4 regions of the Streptomyces sp. NPDC014894 genome follow, and region 1 is predicted to be linked to each of the others. Evidence: riboswitches for the same ligand, from Rfam matches in the RefSeq annotation. Region 1 holds a riboswitch; each other region holds the start of a gene.
The links. Region 1 has a riboswitch for cyclic di-AMP ahead of ACF089_RS32500 (M23 family metallopeptidase). Riboswitches for the same ligand answer to the same signal wherever they lie in the genome.

Region 1 (4,022 bases):
TCGCCCGCGCGCTGGCGGCCGGTCTGGACGCCGGCGGCGAGGAGGCGCAGGAGATCGCCCGGCGGCAGTACGTCTGGCTGTCGGCGATGGGCGCGCCGTCGAAGAGTCATTTCATCGGGCTCGGCGAGATGTACGTCACAGACGAGCGGTTCGCCGCCCATTACGACCGGCACGGGGAGGGCGTCGCGGCCTTCGTCCGGGACGCGATGCGGGTCTTCGGGGAACGGAATCTGACCGACGAATGAGCCGCGCTGCTTGGTCTTCCGCCCGTTTCCCGGCGGGCGAAAGCCAGTAAAAGCACGGAAATCGACCGAGCTGCTGAGGTCGGAAGAGCCGATGGGTGAGGGCGCTTCGCGCACCCCGGGGGAAAGTGGCGTGAGCCGCGCTCCGGATGGCGTAGAGTTGTGTTTACCGACGCGGGGTGGAGCAGCTCGGTAGCTCGCTGGGCTCATAACCCAGAGGTCGCAGGTTCAAATCCTGTCCCCGCTACTGAAAGACCGTGGCCCGGCACTTCTGAGAAGAAGTGCCGGGCCACGGTCGTTGGCGCGTTCCCGAACAGCCCGCGCCCGTTTCCCAGGGGGCCGGGTCCCTTTCCGCCCGCCCGGCGGCCCGGGGGCTTCCGCCCGGCGGCCCGGGGCTTCCGGCCGTGCGGTCCGCGGGCTTTCGGCGGCGGCCCGGTCCGCGGGCCCCTCGCCCCGAGGGTCCTTGATGCGCGGGCCGCGGCCCGCCCGCCCCCGCCCGGCCTCGTGTCGCCCGGTTGGACGGCGGCCGCTCGCCCCGCCGACCGGTTGCCGCGAGGCTGAGAGGGGCGCTCAACCGTGCCCGCAGCCGTCGGCGCACCGGTCGGGAGAGCACCCTTGGCGCAGCAGGAGGAGCCCAGCGGGCCCGGCGTCCGCCGCTTTGTCCGGATGCTGCCCGCGCTGATGATCCTCGGCGGCGTGGTCTTCGACCTGGCCACCCCGGTGAAGTACACGGCCGCCCCGATGTTCGCCGCGGCCCCGCTGATCGCCGCGCCCTTCTTCTCCTGGCTCATCACCCTGTGGACCGGGATCGCGGCGACGGCCGCGGTGATCGTGCTCCATGTCCTCCAGGACATGTTCGCCGACCCCATGGCCGTCACCGAGCTGGCCACGGTCATCACGGTGGCCGGTCTGGCGCTGCTCATCAACCGGGTGGTGCGGCGCGGCAGCGAGCGGCTGGCCTCCGCCCGGGTGATCGCCGAGACCGCACAGCGGGCCGTGCTGCCCACCCCCGCCGAGGAGATCGGCGGGCTCCGGATCGCCGCCCGCTACGAGGCCGCCCTCGCGGACGCGTTCATCGGCGGCGATCTCTTCGCCGTACAGGACACCCCGCACGGCGTCCGGCTGGTGGTCGGCGACGTACGGGGCAAGGGGCTGGGCGCGGTCGAGGCGGTGGCGGTCGCCATCGGCGCGTTCCGCGAGGCCGCCGAGCAGGAGAGTTCGCTGGAGGGGGTGACCGGGCGGCTGGAGCGGGCGCTGACCCGCGAGGCCCGCCGGCGGGAGACCCTGGACGCCTTCGAGGCGTTCACGACCGCCGTGCTGGCGGAGATCCCGCGCGGCGGCGGCGCCGTACGGCTGGTGAACCGCGGCCACCCGCCGCCGCTGCTGCTCCGTCCGGACGGCGGGCTGGACGTCCTGGAGCCCGCCGAGTACGCGCTGCCGCTCTCCATGGGCGAGCTGGGGGCGCTGCCGGACCGGGCGGAGGAGTATCCGCTGCCGCCGGGTGCCACCCTGCTGCTCTACACCGACGGGCTCTCCGAGGCCCGGGACGCCCGGGGGGTGTTCTACGACCCGGCGGTGCGGCTGCGCGGCCGGGTCTTCTCCGGGCCCGGGGAGCTGCTGGACGGGCTGCTGGACGATGTGCGCCGGCATACGGGCGGGGGCGCGACGGACGACATGGCGCTGCTCGCGGTGGTCCGGCCGCCGGAGGCCAAGCGTCCGGAAGACCGGCTGCGCGGCGGGATCCGCCTGTGAGGGCGGCATAAAGACCCGCACGCTGCGTAGTCAATACAGAGCCCTCTGATAACAATTGATATACCGTCAGTTCTTTTGTGGCTCCCGACGGGCGCTCAAGTCGCCCGAATCCGGCTGCTTGTGTCCGGGTAAGTCCATGGCAAAGAGATTAAAGATCACTCGGAACAACTTGGAATCCGGACCGCGTGTCTATTAACGTTCGATAACGCAGCGCGGTCGCCCAGCCGTCGTCAGGACGGCGCCGTGCGCGAGCGCCGAATCCCGCAAGGGAACCGGGGAACCACCAATTGGGGTGAATCGGGCTTCGTCCGCCGCACAGTTCGCGGTGAGCGACGCCCGTAGGAGACCTTCCTGCTCCGAACCCGTCAGCTAACCCGGTAGGCGAGAAGGAAGGAAAGGAGTGCGCCTCAGTGGCGTCCAACACCCCTGCCCCGGAATCGCCTTTCAGGACCGGTGTCTTCAGCGAGGACGGGGCCGAACGGTCCGTCGGTGAGTGGAATCCCACCGCGGAGACCGTGCGTCCGGTGCGCGGCCGGCACCGCCATCGGGTGATCAAGCAGCGCGGCGGATTCGCCCGCAGCTCCACCGTGCTCGGCGTCGGTGTGATCGCCGCCGTCGGAGCCGGCGGCATCGCCACCGCGCAGAACAAACCGGCCGTCTCCATATCGCTGCCCGATGTCGAATCCCTTCCCGGCATCGGCTCTTTCATGTCCGAGGACGCGGCCGAGCCGGACACCGCCGACACCGCCGACGCCTCCGGGTACGAGACGATGGGCGGCATCGGCGAGGAGGTCGGCGCCCAGCAGAGCACCACCACCGCCGCCGAGGCGCTGCGCTCCCGCATCCTGGAGCAGGCCGAGGAGCAGCAGGCGGGCGCCGAGGCCATGGCCCAGGCCGCCGCTGAGAAGGCCGCCGCCGAGAAGGCCGCCAAGGCCGCCGAGAAGGCGGAGAAGGAGGCCCAGGAGCGCGCCAAGGAGAAGGCCGAGGCCAAGAAGGCCGCGGAGAAGGCGGAGAAGGAGGCCCAGCAGCGGGCCGAGGAGAAGGCCGAGCGGGAGGCGGCGGCGAAGGCCGAGGCCGAGCGCGCCGCCAAGGCCGCCGGGAACTTCTCCCTGCCGACCTCCTCGTACCGGATCACCGCCACCTACGGCCAGTCCGGCTCGATGTGGTCCTCCGGCCAGCACACCGGTCTCGACTTCGCGGCCCCGGCCGGCACCCCGGCCAAGGCCGTGACCACCGGCACCATCACCTCGGCCGGCTGGTCCGGCTCGTACGGCTACCGCGTCGTGCTGGAGCTGTCCGACGGCACGGAGGTCTGGTACGCCCACCTGTCCTCGATGACCGTGAGCCCCGGCCAGAAGGTGGCTCCGGGCGAGACCATCGGCCGGGTCGGCTCCACGGGCAACTCCTCCGCCCCCCATCTGCACCTCGAGGTCAAGACGCCGGGCGGCTCCGGCATCGACCCGCTGTCCTGGCTGCGAGGCAATGGCCTCACGGTCTGACCGGGGCCGGGGCCCAGCGGGCCCGAGCCCCACGCGCCGGAGTCCTTCGGGCGTGGGCCTACGGGCCCGATCCGTTCGCCCCCCGGTCCCGGCCCTTCGGGGCCGAGGCCCGCGCGGCGGCGCCCTTCGTACACACAGCTCCCGGCGGTCCTGGCACCACACCCCCCGATGCCAGGGCCGCCGGGTCCCGTCCCTCCGCCCGCCGGGACCCGGTCAGCCCCGGTAGGGGTTGTACCCCTCGTAGTCCCGGTACGGCGGGGGCACCCACACCCGGCCCGTCGCCCGCGCCGCGTACGTCAGCGCCGGAGCCGCCTCGTCCTTCCGCTGCCACATGTGGTGCAGCAGCTCCTGCTCCCGCGCCACGAAATCCGGATCGGCCGCGCCCCGGCCCGCCCGGTGGCGCAGAAACGCCAGCGAGGTCGCGAACCGCTGGTACTCCGTCACCGCGTGCGCGGCCGCCGGCCCCCGCATCCGGCGGGCCATGTCACGGGCCGCCGCACGGGCCCGCATCGAGGACAGCGCCTGCGGT
Region 2 (4,022 bases), on a different contig from region 1:
CGAGGACTGTCATGTCCGAGAACACCGCGGCACCCGTGCCCGAGAAGCCCAAGGGCAAGCAGGAGAGCAAGTTCCCCACGGGAATGATCGTCCGGCTCTTCGCCTATCTGATCGCGGGCCACATCCTGGCCGGCTTCCTCTACCTGCTGTTCGAGATGGGCGCCAAGTAGCCCCTCGGAGGAGCCCCCGGCCGCACCGCCCCCGGCGTAGCCCCCGGCCGTGCGGCCACCGCCTTCCGGCCCGGCCCGGGGCGCCCCCGCCCGGCCCGGCCCCGGCCGCCGGACCCGGCCGCCGGCTGCGGGCCCTTACGCGGGGCCCGCGAGACGGCCGGCTCCCCGCCGCGCGGGGGAGCGGTCCGGTCTCAGCCCTCGCTCACGAGCCGCTCGCGCAGCCGCTCTCGCGTCCCGGGGTCGAGCTTCAGCCCCTCGGTGAGATAGCGCTCGGTGGTGCCCCAGTTCTCCTGGACGGTGTCGAACGCGGCGTGCAGATACTCCAGACGCGCGTCGAAGAGCGGACCGAGCAGCTCCATCACCTCCTGCGACATCCCGCCCTCCGAGCTGTTGCCGCGGCGCACCAGATACCGCCGCGAGGGCTCGTTGGACTTGAGGTAGTCCTCCTCGATCGCCTCCCGCTCGACGCCCACCGCGAGCAGGGCGATCGCTATCGAGAGCCCCGCGCGGTCCTTCCCGGCGGCGCAGTGCATCAGCGCCGGCACGCTGTCCTCCGCGAGCGCGTGCAGGATACGGCTGTGCTCGTCCGTCCGCCGGGTGATCAGCACCCGGTACGAGTCCCTCATCCGCTGGGCCGCCTGCCCGTCGCCCAGGAGCGACCGCAGCTGGTCGATCTCGCCTTCGCGGATCATCTTCCAGAACTCCACGCCGTCGGCCGGATCGCTGAGCGGGAGATTCAGATTCCGCACGCCGGGCAGCTCGGCGTCGCTCCCCTCCAGCCCGATGTCGGCCGCATTGCGGAAATCGAAGATCGTGTGCAGCTCCAGCGAGGTCAGAAAGACGACATCGCTCTCGGTCGCGTGGGCCAGATGCCCGCTGCGGTAGAGCCGCCCGTACCGGGTCCGTCCGCCGTCCGCGGTCGGCAGCCCGCCCACATCACGGAAATTACGCACTCCGACCAGCTCGGGCTCGGTCGACGGGACCTGCGGCAGCTGCTGCGTCACGAAGTCTCCTGAGGGTCATTGGCGCCGGCGCTGCTCGCCGACGATGGCCTGTTCTTGACGATACGACATTGATTCCAGGGGCAATCATCTTCTCCGACCGGCGTTCGGGGAAGGGGTTCGGGCGAGTCGCGGGCCGTCGGCCGGCGCCCGGATCCACATGATCGCGCTTTGCGTCGATACGCGCCGGGCCGGACCGCTCCGGAGCGCTGGTCAGGGCCGCCCGCACGGGGTTATTCATCACTTCTGACCGAAATGAGTCGTTAGATATAACGTGCCCCGGCTCAGGGGGAGATGGGGCCTGCTCGGTGAGCAGGATCATAGTGGTGACGGTCCGTGGCGGCGGCCCGGACGGCAATCGCGACGCCGGGACCGGAGTTGGGGATCCGGTCTCCACGGAGGGTGACCGGGAGGGCTCCCCGCGCCCCTCTGTGGATCATCCGCCGACTGCGGAACGGCTTGTTCCGCTCCTTGCGGCTCGTCTACGGTCACGGCCATCCGGGCGGACCGCCTCATCCTGCCGCCGGCCGGAACTCCCATCGGACATCACAGCGTGGCAGGAGCGGGGGACCCAGGAAGTACGCCGGCCCGGATTTCCGGACGGCTCGGGGTGAAGCCGTACGACGAGTGCGGCCGGGCATCTCCAGCCCGAACCCGACAGCTCACCTCGCAGGCGCCGGAGAGGAACAGCCCCATGCCCGCCAAGGGTAAGCACCGTCGTCCCAGGACCAGCACACTCACCCGCGGCTTCGTCGCCGCGGGCACCGGCGGCGCGGCCTTCGCGCTTCCGCTGATGGGCGCGACCGGCGCCCACGCGGCCGAGCGATCCGCCCCGGCCGCCGTCGCCTCCGCCCCGGCCGCCGTCGCCTCCGCCCCGGCCGTCGCGCCCGCCGCCGCGCAGGCGGGTCGGGCCCCCGCCGCCCCGGTCGGCCAGAAGCCCGCCGAGGCCCCCGCCGCCACCGCGTACCGCGTGGTCGCGGGCGACCATCTGTCCAAGATCGCCGACCAGCACCGGGTCGGCGGCGGCTGGCAGAAGCTCTACGCGGACAACCGCGCGGTGGTCGGCGACGACCCGTCGCTCATCCACCCCGGCCTCGAACTCGCCCTCGGCAAGCCCGCCGAGGCGAAGGGCTCCGCGGACCAGGGCGAACAGCGGGACCGCGCTCCGCGCGAGGCCGCCGCGCCCGCCTCCGGAGGCAACGGCCCGGCCGCCCCCGCCGCGCCCCGCCAGGCCCCGGCCCAGCCCGAGGCCCCCGCGGCCGAAGCGGCCCCCACCCCCGCGCCCCCGGCGGAGCCCACCGCTCCGGCCCCCGCCGCCGAGGCCCCGGCGACCGCCGAGACCCCGGCCGCCGCGTCCGGCTACACCACCCCGCTTGCCGCCGGCGGCGTCTCCACCGGCTACCGCGCCACGGGCTCCATGTGGTCCAGCGGCTACCACACCGGTGTCGACTTCTCGGCTCCCACCGGCACCCCCGTCCGCTCCGTCGGCCCGGGCACCGTCGTCTCCGCGGGCTGGAGCGGCGCGTACGGCAACGAGGTCGTCATCCGGCACAGCGACGGCAACCACTCGCAGTACGCCCACCTCTCCTCCCTCTCGGTCTCCGCCGGGCAGGACGTGAGCGGCGGCACCCAGATCGGCGGCGTCGGCTCCACCGGCAACTCCACCGGACCGCATCTCCACTTCGAGATCCGCACCGGCGCCGGCTACGGCTCGGACATCGACCCGGTGGCGTATCTGCGCCAGCACGGCGTCTCCCTCTGACGCCGCGGGGCCGGCCGGCCCGCGCCCGAATCCCCTCGTACCGCCCGCGGTGCGAGGGGATTCCCGTATATTCCCGGCGGCGTGATATCTCCCGGTGGTAAACATCACCTCCCGTCAACCCCTCCCTACGGTCGCGTAGGTCACATCCGCAAGGTCAAGATGAGTTCTTGTGGCAGACGATTCGAGAACAGAGACCAAGGGCGCAATCGGGTCGTACGCGGCGATCGGTGACAGTTTCACCGAAGGCGTCGGAGACCCCGGCCCGGACGGGACCTACATAGGCTGGGCGGACCGCTTCGCGGTTCTGCTCGCCGACCGCGCACCGGAACACACCTTTCGATACGCCAACCTGGCGGTGCGCGGCCGCCTTCTCGACCAGATCGTCGCGGAGCAGGTGCCGAGGGCGAAGGAACTGGCCCCGGACCTGGTGACGTTCTGCGCCGGGGGCAATGACATCATCCGGCCGGGCAGCGACCCGGACGACGTGGCCGAGCGCTTCGAGCGCGCGGTCGCCGACCTCACCGCCGCCGTCGGCACCGTGATGGTGACCACCGGCTTCGACACCCGGGGCGTCCCGGTCCTCCGCCATCTGCGGGGCAAGGTCGCCACCTACACCGCCCATGTGCGATCCATCGCCGACCGGTACGGCTGCCCGGTGCTCGATCTGTGGTCGCTCAGATCGGTCCAGGACCGGCGTGCCTGGGACGGCGACCGGCTGCATCTGTCCCCGGAGGGGCACACCAGGGTCGCCCTGCGCGCCGCGCAGGTGCTCGGACTCGGCCTCCCGGCCGACCCGGACCAGCCCTGGCCGCCGCTGCCCCCGCGCGGGACGCTGGAAGTACGGCGCGACGACATTCTCTGGGCCCGTGAGCACCTCGGACCCTGGATCGGCCGACGGCTGCGCGGCGAAAGCTCCGGCGACCGGATCGCCGCGAAGCGGCCGGACCTGCTGCCGCTCTGAGCGGGGCGGATCCCGGCGGCGACCCGCGGGGTCCGGGAGGCGCTCAGCCTCCCGGACCCCGCGCCGCGACGGCTCCGTACGGACGGATCGTCACCGGCACCGGCGACGACAGCTGACCGGCGGCCGGT
Region 3 (4,022 bases), on a different contig from region 1:
CCACCCCCACCCCCACCCCAGAACTCTTCACGTGGGAGTTCGCCACCAACCCCTACCCCGCCTACGCCTGGCTCCGCACCCACGCCCCCGTCCACCGCACCCGCCTCCCCAGCGGGGTCGAGGCGTGGCTCGTGACGCGGTACGCCGACGCGCGGCAGGCGCTCGCGGATCAGCGGCTGTCGAAGAATCCGGCGCATCATGACGAGCCGGCGCACGCCAAGGGCAAAACCGGTATTCCGGGGGAGCGCAAGGCCGAGCTGATGACTCATCTGCTCAATATCGACCCCCCGGACCACACCCGGCTGCGCCGGTTGGTGTCCAAGGCATTCACTCCACGCCGAGTGGCCGAATTCGCACCCCGGGTCCAGGAGCTGACCGACACCCTCATCGACGGCTTCATCGAGCGCGGGGAGGCGGATCTGATCCATGAGTTCGCCTTTCCGCTCCCCATCTACGCCATCTGTGACCTGCTGGGCGTCCCCCGGGAGGATCAGGATGACTTCCGGGACTGGGCCGGAATGATGATTCGTCACGGCGGCGGCCCGAGAGGCGGTGTCGCGCGCTCGGTGAAGAAAATGCGCGGCTATCTCGTCGAGCTGATTCACCGTAAACGCGAGAACCTGGGCGACGATCTGATCTCCGGGCTGATCCGGGCCAGTGACCACGGCGAGCATCTCACCGAGAACGAGGCCGCCGCGATGGCCTTCATTCTTCTCTTCGCGGGCTTCGAGACCACCGTCAATCTGATCGGCAACGGCGTCTACGCGCTGCTGCGCGAACCGGCCGAGCGCGAGCGCCTCCAGGCGTCCCTGGCGGCGGGCGAGAGCGGGCTGCTGGCGACCGGACTGGAGGAGCTGCTGCGGTACGACGGGCCGGTCGAGGTGGCCACATGGCGGTTCGCCACCGAGGAACTGGTCCTCGGCGGCGAGCGGATCGCGGCGGGGGATCCGGTGCTCGTGGTGCTGGCCGCCGCGGACCGCGATCCGGAGAGATTTTCGGAACCGGACGTACTCGACCTTTCCCGGCGCGACAACCAGCACTTGGGGTACGGGCACGGCATCCACTACTGCCTCGGCGCGCCGCTCGCCCGGCTGGAGGGGCAGACGGCCATCGCCACCCTGCTCAGAAGGCTGCCGGACCTTCGGCTGGCCGCGGATCCGGCGGATCTGCGATGGCGCGGAGGGCTGATTATGCGTGGATTGCGGACCCTGCCGGTGGAGTTCACGGGGCGTTGAATTGACGGTCCGTCAGGATTGTGACTTTCGCGTGATCTCCGCTGCATCGACTTGTGACGCGTGTTCGAGTGCGGCTACGTTCACCCCGTCTCAAGCAGTCAGGCGAAAGGCAACCGTATGCTCTCCGGGAATGGGCGACATCGCCGACCCCGCCAGGTTCCGGCTCTCGTCGTCGCGGCGGGGGTGACGGGATCGGCCATCGCGATCCCCCTGCTCGGCGCGGGTTCGGCGGCCGCGGTCGAGTCCACGACATGGGACCGGGTCGCGGAGTGCGAGAGCGGCGGCGCGTGGAGCGCCGACACCGGCAACGGCTACTACGGCGGGCTCCAGTTCTCCCAGGAGACCTGGGAGGCCTTCGGCGGTACGGAGTACGCCTCCCGCGCCGACCTCGCGAGCCGCTCGCAGCAGATAGATGTGGCCGAGAAGGTACTTGCGGCACAGGGCGCGAAGGCTTGGGCCTCCTGCGCCGCGATGGCGGGTCTCACCCTCGGGGCCGACGCCGGCGGCACGGAGCCGTCCTCCTCCCCGAGCCCGGCCGAGAAGGCCGAGCGCGCGGCGAAGGAGTCGAAGGCTCCGGCCCCGGGTCCGACCCAGGGCGTGGGCAGCGGCGCGGACAGAGCCGGCGGCACCGGCCCCGGCGCCGACCGGGAGGTCGCCAAGAAGACGGAGAAGGCCGCCGAGGAGGCGGGGAAGGCCACGGAGAAGGCGGACAAGGCCACCGAGAAGGCCGAGAAGGCCGACAAGGCCGCCGAGAAGCCCGCCGGGAAGCCCGAGGGCTCCGGCAAGCACCGGGGCGAGCCCGCCGAGGAGCCGGCGACCGGCTCGAACCGTACGGACGACGCCAAGGCGGGGAACGGGTCGGACGGCGCCCCCGCCGCCGGCGGACCGCCCCGCTCCGACGGGCAGGACGAGACGGCCGTACCCGAGGACGGGACCGCGACCGGCGATCCGGTCGCCGAGCGCGAGGCGGACGCCGGACACCCCTCCCGGGGCGAGTCCCCGGCCCGTGACGCCGTCGAGAAGACGGCGGACGAGGCCGCGGAGGGCAAGGCGGAGGAGAAGGACGGCGCGTACACCGTCCGGCCCGGCGACAGCCTCTGGGCCATCGCCCAGGCGCAGAAGCTGGACGGCGGCTGGAACGCCCTCTATGAGGAGAACCGCGAGACCGTGGGCTCCGACCCCGATCTCATCCACCCGGGCCAGAACCTCGACCTCGCCTCGAAGTAGGGGCAGTTCGATGCCCTCTGTCCTAGTTTGCTCAAATGAGACAAGGGTCTCTTTGCGGTAACTGGCCCACATAGCCTTCCGGAATCTCGCATTCCAGGCCCGACCTGCGGAAACGCAAGGTACCGGAGTGGCGCGATGGGCGATTTCTCCCCGATGTTCTCCTTTGAACATCGGGGAGAGGTGCGCTTACGGTCTGAACCGCTCGCCACCGCGGGCACCACGACCGTCACGCCGAATCCTGCCGTCGGTCGGGGGAACACGACGCTCAGTGCGCCGAAGGCAGGAGCGGGGGACCCAGGTAAGCGCCGGGCGCCGGCCGTCGAATCCGACGGCGGGAACCGGCTAGGGGTGAAGTCGCGCGCAAGGACGCGTGACCGGGCAACTCACTTGGCCCGAACCCGACAGCTCACCTCGTAGGCGTCGGTGAGGAGACGTTCCATGCTGTTTTCCGGCAAGGGCAAGCACCGCCGCCCGTCCAAGGCTGTCCGTATCGTCACGTTCGCCGGTGTCACCGGTGCGGCCGTCGCCGCCCCGCTGATCGGCGCCTCCACCGCCTCCGCGGCCACCGCCGCCGAGTGGGACAAGGTCGCCCAGTGCGAGTCCGGCGGCAATTGGTCCATCAACACCGGCAACGGCTACTACGGCGGCCTCCAGTTCTCGGCCTCCACCTGGGCCGGTTACGGCGGCACCGCGTACGCCTCCACCGCCGACAAGGCGTCCAAGGCCCAGCAGATCCAGATCGCCGAGAAGGTCCTCGCCGGCCAGGGCAAGGGCGCGTGGCCGAGCTGCGGCGTCGGCCTGTCCAACGCCGCGTACGGCGGCGGCTCCGCCGAGGCGGCCCCGCAGCCGAAGACCCAGCCGAAGGCCGAGCAGGCCCCGCAGCAGCAGGCCCCGCAGCAGGCCCAGCCCGAGCAGCGCACCGAGGCCCCGACCACCCGCTCCGAGCGCACCGAGGCCCCGGCCGCCGCCCCGCAGCCCGCGCAGCAGCCGCAGTCGAAGCCCGCCGGCGGCTACCAGAAGGGCGACGGCGAGTACGAGGTCAAGGCCGGCGACACCCTCAGCACCATCGCCGCGGCCGAGAAGGTCGACGGCGGCTGGTCCAAGCTCTTCGAGCTGAACAAGGACATCGTCGACGACGCTGACGTCATCTACGTGGGCCAGCAGCTCGACCTGAGCTGACGCACCCCGCCGGCCCTCGCGGCCGGCGCCCCGGGCCGCCCCGCCCGACCGTACGACCCGAGCCGTGGCCCCGCCCCTCCGCGGGTCGCGGAACGCCCCGGTCCGCGCGCTTCCCCCGAACGCGCGGACCGGGGCTCTCTTGTGTTACCAGTCAGTAGGCAGGGTCGGTCCGTCCCCGGGAGCTGGACTTCACCCCCTTTTTCGTCCCAGGGGGCGGGCATCCGCAGGGCGGGACCCGCCCGCCGGTTAGGCTCTTGTCGCAAGGCCAAAGAGACCCTGCACTTCACGCGTCACATCCCAGAAGGAGATGCTCGTGCCGTCCATCGACGTCGTCGTAGCCCGGGAAATCCTGGACTCCCGAGGCAATCCCACGGTCGAGGT
Region 4 (4,022 bases), on a different contig from region 1:
CGTCGCCCGGATCGACTCCGCCGCCGTGCGCGCCTTCTTCGACGCGTACGTCCGCCCCGCCACCGCGACCGCGGTCGTCGTCGGCGATCTGACCGGGGTCGACCTCGACGCCGTGCTCGCGGAGACCCTCGGCGACTGGACGGGGAACACCGCCGCGCCGCGCCCCGTCCCGGCGGCCGTCGCCGACGACACCGGCCGGGTCGTCATCGTGGACCGCCCCGGCGCGGTGCAGACCCAGCTGCTGATCGGCCGGGTCGGCCCCGACCGCCACGACCGCGTCTGGCCCGCCCAGGTGCTCGGCGCGTACTGCCTCGGCGGCACCCTCACCTCCCGGCTCGACAAGGTGCTGCGCGAGGAGAAGGGCTACACCTACGGCGTACGCGCCTTCGGCCAGGTGCTGCGCTCCGCCCCCGACGGGACGGGCGCCTCGCTGCTCGGCATCAGCGGCTCGGTGGACACGCCGAACACCGGCCCGGCGCTGGAGGACCTCTGGACCGTGCTGCGGACCCTCGCGGCCGAGGGGCTCACCGACGCCGAGCGGGATGTCGCCGTACAGAATCTGGTGGGCGTCGCGCCGCTGAAGTACGAGATGGCCGCGTCCGTCGCGGGCACCCTCGCCGACCAGGTGGAGCAGCACCTCCCCGACGACTACCAGGCGCAGTTGTACGTACGCCTGGCGGAGACCGGCACGGTGGAGGCGACGGCGGCGGTCGTCAGCGCCTTCCCCGAGGACCGGCTGGTGACCGTGCTCGTCGGTGACGCCGCGCGGATCGCCGAGCCCGTCAAGGCGCTCGGCATCGGCGAAGTGACCGTCGTCACGGGCTGATTGAGGCGTCGAAGGGAACCCCGGCCCTCCTGAGGGCCGGGGTTCCGCCATCTGATCCTTGTATGCCCCTTTTGACGGTTCATCGCCTGGAAGCTTCCTTTCTGTCCTGTGGCATGTGCAACAAAAGACGCCGCTTGTTTGCCGATGGAAAGTCCGCGCGCATAGCGTCGGTCCGGCTGTTCGCCCGCTGTACGCCGCACCCGCGGCAAGGGCAGCCATCGCCGAATCCCCGCAGGGCGCGAGCCCGGGGAGCCGGGGACCAAGGTCCCCAGGGGTGAATCGAGCGCCTTCGCGTCCGCGCGGAGGAGCCCGTAGGAGACCTTCCTGCTCCGAACCCGTCAGCTAACCCGGTAGGCGAGAAGGAAGGAAAGGACCAGCCTCTCCATGGCGTTGACCCGCCCCACCGGGAAACACCGTGCCCCGAGCCGTATGACGCGCAGAAGCGCGAGCATCGCCGGAGTCGCCACCATCGCCACCAGCGGAGTCTGCGGAACCCTCGCCACCCCCGCGTTCGCCGCCGAGACGGCCACCACGGCGTCCATGGAGGACACCGGCACCCTGCTGATCCTCGCCGCCGACGCCGAGGCGGACTCCCTCGCCGACGAGGTCGCCGACCAGGCCGCCACCCAGCGGCGCGCCGCCGCCGCCCGGGTCGAGGCCGCCGAGGAGGCCGAGCGCAGGGCCGAGGCCCGCGCCCTGGAGATCCGCGAGGCCGAGGCCCGCGCCGAGCGCGAGGCCGAGCGCAGGCGCCTCAACTCCTTCCAGCTCCCCGTCGCCGGCTCCCACGTCTCCACCGGCTATCAGACCGGCGGCTCCCTCTGGTCCTCCGGCAGCCACTCCGGCATCGACTTCCACGCCCCCCACGGCACCCCGGTGGTCTCCGTCGGATCCGGCACCGTGGTCGAGGCCGGCTGGGGCGACGCGTACGGCTACAACGTCGTGATCCGGATGAACGACGGCACCTACACCCAGTACGCCCACCTGGCCTCGGTCGGCGTCGCCGTCGGGCAGAGCCTGGCGCCGGGCCATCGGATCGGACTCTCCGGCTCCACCGGGAACTCCACCGGACCGCACCTCCACTTCGAGGCCCGCAGCGGCGCCGAGTACGGCTCCGACGTCAACCCCCTCGCCTATCTGCGCGCCCGGGGCGTGGCCGTCTGACCCCGCGGGCGCCCCGCCCGTACCCCCGTACCTCTCCGAAGGCCCCAGCGGAAAGCCGCCGGGGCCTTCGGCGTGCCCCGGCGCACCGCCGCCGGAAGATCCCACCGGATTTCCCGGAGCCGTCGGGAATGACGGTCCGCTGCAATAGAGTCGCCGAAACGGAAGGCCCACCGGCCGCATTGCACGAGATTCCGGCGGATTACAGCGGAGGTTCGGTCATGCGCATTCCCGCGCACTCGGTACGCACGGCGATCCGCGACGACATCGTCTCCGGCGCCTTCCCGCGCGGCGCCAGACTCGCCGAGGAACAGCTCGCCCGGCGCTACGGCGTCTCCCGGATCCCGGTGCGCGAGGCCCTGCGCACCCTGGAGTCCGAGGGCTTCGTCGTCACCCGCCGGCACATCGGCGCCCAGGTCGCCGAGCCCACCGAGCAGGAGGCCGCCGATCTGCTGGAGGTACGGACCCTGCTGGAGCCGCTGGGGGCCGCCCGGGCCGCCCGCCGGCGCACCGAGGCCCACCTCAAGGTCCTGCGCGGCCTGGTACGCCTCGGCCAGGACCGGGCCCGCCGGGGCCACGGCGAGGATCTGCGGGCCCTGGGCCGCTGGTTCCACGAGACCCTCGCCCAGGCCTCCGCCAGCCCCGGGCTGATCGCGCTCCTCACCCAGCTGCGCCACAAGATCGCCTGGATGTACGCCGTCGAGCGCCAGGACCGCCCCCTGGAGTCCTGGGCCGAGCACGGCGCGATCCTGGACGCGGTGGCGCGCGGGGACGCCGAGCGCGCCCGGACCCTCACCGCCCTGCACGTCGAGCGCGGCGCCGGGGCCCACCGGCTGCGCCCGGCCGGTCCCGCCGGAATGCGCAACACGATGTGAACACGGAGCGCATCCGGAATTAACACAGAGCCGGTACAGGGGGGGGCGCGATTTACCGCGCTATATCCGGGAGGATTCTTTTCGCGCACAGCGCGCTTCTTCATGCCGGCGGGTGAAAAAGCGAAGCCGTGATGTCCCGCGTACGGGACATCACGGCTTCGCTCCGCCCTGGGACGGTCCGGGTCGGGGGTTCAGACCGTCTCGGGGAGTTCTTCGAGGCCCTCGGCGACCAGCTTGGCCAGCCGGTCCAGCGCGGCGTCCGCGCCCTCGGCCTCGGAAGCCAGCACGATCTCCTCGCCGCCCTGGGCGCCCAGACCGAGCACGGCGAGCATCGAGGCGGCGTTGACCGGACTGCCGTCGGCCTTGGCGATGGTGACCGGGACGCCGGAGGCCGTCGCGGCCCGGACGAAGATGGAGGCGGGTCGGGCGTGCAGGCCTTCGGCCCAGCCGACGTTGACGCGGCGCTCAGCCATGGTGGTGCCCTTCACAATAAATCGGTTGTCTAGACCAGCGTCCCATGGTACGGGACGCCGGCGCGGTCGTACGCTTTCGGCATGCGCAGCCGGCCGGAGCAGACCTATCCCGATCACTGGGAAGCAGACGTGGTGCTGCGCGACGGGGGCACCGCGCGCATCAGACCGATCACCACCGAGGACGCCGAGCGCCTGGTCAGCTTCTATGAACAGGTATCGGACGAGTCGAAGTACTACCGCTTCTTCGCGCCCTACCCCCATCTCTCCGCGAAGGACGTCCACCGGTTCACCCATCACGACTACGTGGACCGGGTGGGGCTGGCCGTCACGGTGGGCGGGGAGTTCATCGCGACCGTCCGCTACGACCGGATCGACGCCTCGGGCCGCCCGGCGAGCGCCCCCGCCGACCAGGCCGAGGTCGCCTTCCTCGTCCAGGACGCCCACCAGGGGCGCGGGGTCGCCTCCGCGCTCCTGGAGCACATCGCGGCGGTGGCGCGGGAGCGCGGGATCCGGCGGTTCGCGGCCGAGGTGCTGCCCGCCAACAACAAAATGATCAAGGTGTTCCGGGACGCCGGATTCACCCAGCGGCGCAGCTTCGAGGACGGCTCCGTCCATCTGACCCTCGATCTCGAACCGACCGAGAAGTCCCTCGCCGTGCAGCGCGCCCGTGAGCAGCGCGCGGAAGCGCGG

Region 2: linked by a shared signal. The riboswitch ahead of ACF089_RS22320 (peptidoglycan DD-metalloendopeptidase family protein) and the one ahead of ACF089_RS32500 (M23 family metallopeptidase) in region 1 are both predicted to bind cyclic di-AMP.
Region 3: linked by a shared signal. The riboswitch ahead of ACF089_RS24740 (transglycosylase family protein) and the one ahead of ACF089_RS32500 (M23 family metallopeptidase) in region 1 are both predicted to bind cyclic di-AMP.
Region 4: linked by a shared signal. The riboswitch ahead of ACF089_RS16330 (M23 family metallopeptidase) and the one ahead of ACF089_RS32500 (M23 family metallopeptidase) in region 1 are both predicted to bind cyclic di-AMP.

Annotation. Positions count from the first base shown of each region.
Region 1 is NZ_JBIBWD010000019.1:137,045-141,066, forward strand. It holds gene ACF089_RS32485 (MerR family transcriptional regulator) at 1-245, shown strand, start outside; tRNA gene ACF089_RS32490 (tRNA-Met) at 416-489, shown strand; gene ACF089_RS32495 (PP2C family protein-serine/threonine phosphatase) at 858-1,994, shown strand; cyclic di-AMP (ydaO/yuaA leader) riboswitch at 2,237-2,393, shown strand; gene ACF089_RS32500 (M23 family metallopeptidase) at 2,405-3,493, shown strand; gene ACF089_RS32505 (PrsW family intramembrane metalloprotease) at 3,707-4,022, opposite strand, start outside.
Region 2 is NZ_JBIBWD010000009.1:145,644-149,665, forward strand. It holds gene ACF089_RS22310 (DUF6126 family protein) at 12-170, shown strand; gene ACF089_RS22315 (tyrosine-protein phosphatase) at 362-1,174, opposite strand; cyclic di-AMP (ydaO/yuaA leader) riboswitch at 1,706-1,860, shown strand; gene ACF089_RS22320 (peptidoglycan DD-metalloendopeptidase family protein) at 1,866-2,933, shown strand; gene ACF089_RS22325 (SGNH/GDSL hydrolase family protein) at 3,103-3,894, shown strand; gene ACF089_RS22330 (STM4011 family radical SAM protein) at 3,938-4,022, opposite strand, start outside.
Region 3 is NZ_JBIBWD010000010.1:253,773-257,794, forward strand. It holds gene ACF089_RS24730 (cytochrome P450) at 1-1,235, shown strand, start outside; gene ACF089_RS24735 (transglycosylase family protein) at 1,419-2,462, shown strand; cyclic di-AMP (ydaO/yuaA leader) riboswitch at 2,724-2,897, shown strand; gene ACF089_RS24740 (transglycosylase family protein) at 2,901-3,641, shown strand; gene eno (phosphopyruvate hydratase) at 3,949-4,022, shown strand, end outside.
Region 4 is NZ_JBIBWD010000006.1:98,444-102,465, forward strand. It holds gene ACF089_RS16325 (M16 family metallopeptidase) at 1-826, shown strand, start outside; cyclic di-AMP (ydaO/yuaA leader) riboswitch at 1,036-1,197, shown strand; gene ACF089_RS16330 (M23 family metallopeptidase) at 1,211-1,987, shown strand; gene ACF089_RS16335 (GntR family transcriptional regulator) at 2,206-2,859, shown strand; gene ACF089_RS16340 (HPr family phosphocarrier protein) at 3,051-3,332, opposite strand; gene ACF089_RS16345 (GNAT family N-acetyltransferase) at 3,414-4,022, shown strand, end outside.